DNA from 2 places in the Arthrobacter sp. 05T47 genome. Region 1 is predicted to be linked to the other one. Evidence: predicted binding sites of a transcription regulator. Region 1 holds the regulator's gene; the other holds the start of a gene.
The links. Region 1 encodes LexA, which represses DNA repair genes until DNA is damaged. Its sites were predicted from a motif close to TCGAACANNTGTTCGA; they were not measured.
Positions count from the first base shown of each region.

Region 2: a site for LexA is predicted at 1,343-1,358, ahead of AC1DEY_RS11635 (LexA family protein). Genes of this name have one in related genera too.

Region 1 covers NZ_JBFTKG010000035.1:52,028-54,075, forward strand. Annotated here, with positions in the region: gene AC1DEY_RS18960 (LysM peptidoglycan-binding domain-containing protein) at 1-155, opposite strand, end outside; gene lexA (transcriptional repressor LexA) at 738-1,487, shown strand; gene AC1DEY_RS18970 (ATP-dependent DNA helicase) at 1,612-2,048, opposite strand, start outside.
Region 2 covers NZ_JBFTKG010000014.1:9,505-11,760, forward strand. Annotated here, with positions in the region: gene AC1DEY_RS11630 (Y-family DNA polymerase) at 1-873, opposite strand, end outside; gene AC1DEY_RS11635 (LexA family protein) at 898-1,329, opposite strand; gene AC1DEY_RS11640 (hypothetical protein) at 1,735-2,154, opposite strand.

The DNA.
Region 1 (2,048 bases):
GCTTTCGCGGGGGCGTTGAGGAATCCGCTGAACGAGAGGATGAGCGCCGCCAGCAGGATCAGCGGGACGCCAAAGAAGACGAAACGTCCGCGACGMGTGAGCCGCAGCGGCGGCTGCTTCCGGCTGACCGAAGCAACGGCACTCAYACCCTGCACCGSGGCCGGRGCCGCGGAAGGCCGCCGGCCGGCGCCYATCGGGTACACGTTGCCGTGGCTGCCCTGGCCGATGTTGCCGTGGRCGATGCTGCCGTGACCAGTGACGTTGTGACRCGCACGGCGCTGCTGATTCGTGACGCCATGAACAAAAGTGCCGTGAAACGCGCTTGAAGCTGACATGAACTGAGCCCTCCTGGACCATACGGTGCCGCCCGGCGTACTCCGCGTACTCGCCGCCAACCGACCGAACCTTCGAACATAGAACCGAACATTGCCTCCGGAGTCTGACCTCCGAAKTCGAACACATATTCGAACCTTGCTTGTTCTGTTTTAGCACTTACTAACGAACGATGTCGAGACTCGCTAGAACAAATGTTTGAAAAAGCCTTGCAGCTGGCCTATTTTTGAGGGACAGGACAACCACTTGTGACTCGAACARTTGCGACTCGAACTTTTTACGACTCGAACATCGCCGGTTGATTCGAACATTGGTAGTTGATCAGCAGGGTCTGACATTTTCAGGCCGGAAGTTCCCGGTGACCAGASATGGCGGCCGGGCGGAACGGAAAGGCATTGGCGAACATGGCAGCACAAGCCACCGGCGGCAGGGCCTCCTCGCGGAGCCCACAACCCGCACGGGCCCCCAAAAGCCTCACCGTCCGGCAGAAGAAAATTCTGGAAACCATTCAGCGCTCCGTCACGGACAACGGCTACCCGCCCTCCATGCGCGAGATCGGTGACACCGTCGGCCTGGCCAGCCTGTCCAGCGTGACCCACCAGCTCTCCCAGCTCGAGAAGCTTGGCTACRTGCGGCGGGACCCCAAGCGTCCGCGGGCCATGGAAGTACTCATGCCGCTGACCTTGGATGAGGGGACCACTGCGATTTCGGGGGTCGAGAAGTCCAGCGGCCTGCGGGCCGTCGGCGGCCTCTCGGTCACCGAACTCGCCAGCGCCACAGACACGGCAATGGTGCCGTTCGTCGGACGCATCGCCGCCGGCGGGCCGATCCTCGCGGACCAGGTGGTGGAAGACGTCATGCCACTGCCACGGCAGCTCGTGGGCCACGGCGAACTCTTCATGCTCAAGGTCGCCGGCGACTCGATGATCGATGCCGCCATCTGCGACGGCGACTGGGTGGTRGTCCGGCGCCAGGGCGARGCCGTGAATGGCGACATCGTGGCCGCGCTGCTGGACGACGAAGCCACGGTCAAGACCTTCCGCCAGCGGGACGGCCACACCTGGCTGCTGCCGCAGAACACCCAGTACGAACCCATCCTGGGCGACCACGCCGTCATCATGGGCAAAGTCGTCTCGGTTCTCCGCTCCCTCTGACGGCTGCGGCCGGGGTCKTCCCGGACCACGTACATCCAAAGAACACCTGCACCCAGKYAAAGGTCCCCGCCGGTAATCCGGACGGGGACCTTTGCGTTTTCRGGTCCGCTGGCTGCGCGGCCGCCTACTTGGCGGCCTGTSCCGACTCTTTGGCGAGCCGCTCSAGGGCKGCCATGGCAATSGKGGAATCGGTGGTCGGCCAGAACGGGGGCAGCGCGGCACGCAGGAATCCGCCGTAGCGCTCSGTGGACAGCCGCGAATCCAGTACGGCCACCACGCCRTTGTCCGACGTCGAGCGGATCAGCCGGCCTGCGCCCTGSGCGAGGCGGATCGCGGCYTGTGTGGCGGAGACGGACATGAAYCCGTTGCCGCCGGCCTGGGCGACGGCCCGGGAGCGCGCCGTCATCAGCGGATCGTCCGGCCMCGGGAAGGGAATCCGGTCAATGACCACCAGCCGGCAGGACACGCCAGGGACGTCGACGCCCTGCCAGAGGGACATGGTTCCGAACAGGCACGTGTCCGGTTCGTCGGCGAACTGGCGCACGAGTGCGGTCATGGTCG
Region 2 (2,256 bases), on a different contig from region 1:
GTGCTTGGCCAGCCGCGCCGAAGCCTGCTGGCCGTAGACGCTCAGGACCTGCCGCATGCTGGCCTCGGTGGTGATGGGCGTGGCGAAGGAGCGGGAGAAGATGAGCTGGTCGCGGCCGATCCGTTCCTCCTCCATCGGGATGCAGGGGGTGCCTTGCAGTTCCAGGACGGTGCGCATCATGACCACGGAGAAGCGATCCCGGATCGTGACAGGATCGGCCCGGGACAGGTCAAAGATGGAATGGATGCCCTGGCCGTTGAGCCGTTTGGTCAGTCGGGTGGCGACACCCCAGATCTCGATTACGGACAGGCGCCGCATCAGGGATTCCCTGTCGGCGGCGGGTACGGAGTCCCAGTGGCAGACGCCGTCGAAGGCCGGGTTGTGTTTCGCCCATTTGTTGGCCAGTTTTGCCAGGGTCTTGGTCCCGGCGACCCCCACGCAGACCGGTACGCCGACGTTGCGGCGCACGGCGGCCTTCATGGTCCGCCCCAGGGCGATGAGTTCACCCGGGGRGCCTTTGACGCCGAGGAAGGCCTCGTCAATGCTGTAGACCTCCAGCCATGCCGAGTAGCGGCCGAGCAGTTCCATCACCCGGGCGCTGATGTCGCCGTAGAGCTCGTAGTTGCTGGAGAGGGCGACGAGTCCCCACTCCTTGGCCCGTGGGGCGATTTTGAACCAGGGCTCCCCCAGGGGGATGCRGAGGGCCTTGGCTTCCGGGGACCGGGTGACGGCGCAGCCGTCATTATTGGACAGCACGACGACGGGCCGGCCCTCCAGGGACGGGTCGAACGCCCGCTCGGCCGAGGCATAAAAGCAGTTCACATCCACGTGTGCGATCTGGGGCATGCGGCGCATCGTAGCGGGCTTAGACATGGTTCTCCTCAGGCATCGCGTGCCTCAGACATGGTGCAGGCACCGGGTCGCGACGCCCCAGATGACCAGGTCCGCGACCGACGGGACCCGGATGTCCGGGTACGCCGGATTCTCCGCCTGCAGCACGACGCCGGCGGCCGTGACCCTCAGCCGCTTGATGGTCAGCTCCCCGTCCAGGACGGCAATGACAACGGACCCGTCCTTGGGTTCCAGGGCCCGGTTCACGATCAGTTCATCGCCGTCGCTGATCCCGGCACCTTCCATCGAGTCCCCGGACACGCGCACGACGTACGTGCTGGTGATGTCCTTGATCAAATGCTCGTTCAGGTCGATCCGCCCATCAAAGTAGTCCTGCGCGGGCGACGGGTACCCTGCCGCGACCGGGACCGGGGAGATCAGCACCGACAGCAGCGACATGCCCGCGTCTATTACGCGGGGACCGACAACAACGCCCACAACACACCCTTATTCGAATATATGTTCGATGCATTCAGTGTATCCGCCCGGTCCGACAAAAGACCTTCCTCGCGGCACTGCTACCGCTGAAGGAGGGGATCCGGACTCCAGATCGCCCATCCCTTCAGTAGCATCACCAGCATGACCACATGCTCTGTGCTGCGCTGTCCCGAGACTCCGACGGCCCTCTTTCGGCTGATGCCCGGTTCCAACCTGGAAGCGCCTGTCTGTGCCGGACACAAAGCGATCTTGGAGAGCGGTGCCCGGTGGATGGTCAACGGTGGCACCGGCTCGCCGTCTAACGAGGGTCCCAAAGGGTCCGCTGGAATTACCATCCTCATGCCCGAAGCACCCTAGCGCGGACGGTGACCGAGAGGCCTCCACGGCTCGGCTCGGCTGCCGGCGTCAGGGAGCGGGGTGTTCCGGCTTGAGCTCGATCGGGTAGCCYGAGTCTTTGCAGGCCTTGGCCAGGCCAGCGAAGGATTCGCTGAGTTCGGCSCGYACATCAGAGATGGTGTASTCACCGTTTGCGCGGCTGGTGCCGGCGTCGTCATACCTGACCTGTCCGATCACGACTGCCATCATGTACCTCTGGACTTCGCCCAATGCCACATTCCGGGCGTCTGGTTCAGTCTTGTCGGCAAGGAGCTTTAGGGCGGCTCCGTAGGAAGTTCCGCCGGATTCCAGGGGCCCTGCCTGGGCRCCCAGATCGACCGAGTTGTAGGCCGTTTCGAAGTTCSGGCAGGGAGCCTCGTTCGCCGCGACGGTGCAGCCGGACAAGACAGCGGCCAGGGTGGCGGCGAGGAGGACTGGAAGTGCTTTCACRGGCTCATCCTAACRAGAAGCGAACCAACAGCCCTACGGTGTGCTTTCTCTTAGCGCCGTGCCGTAGTACRCAGTGCTYTTCCTGGTTGCGGCCGACACAAC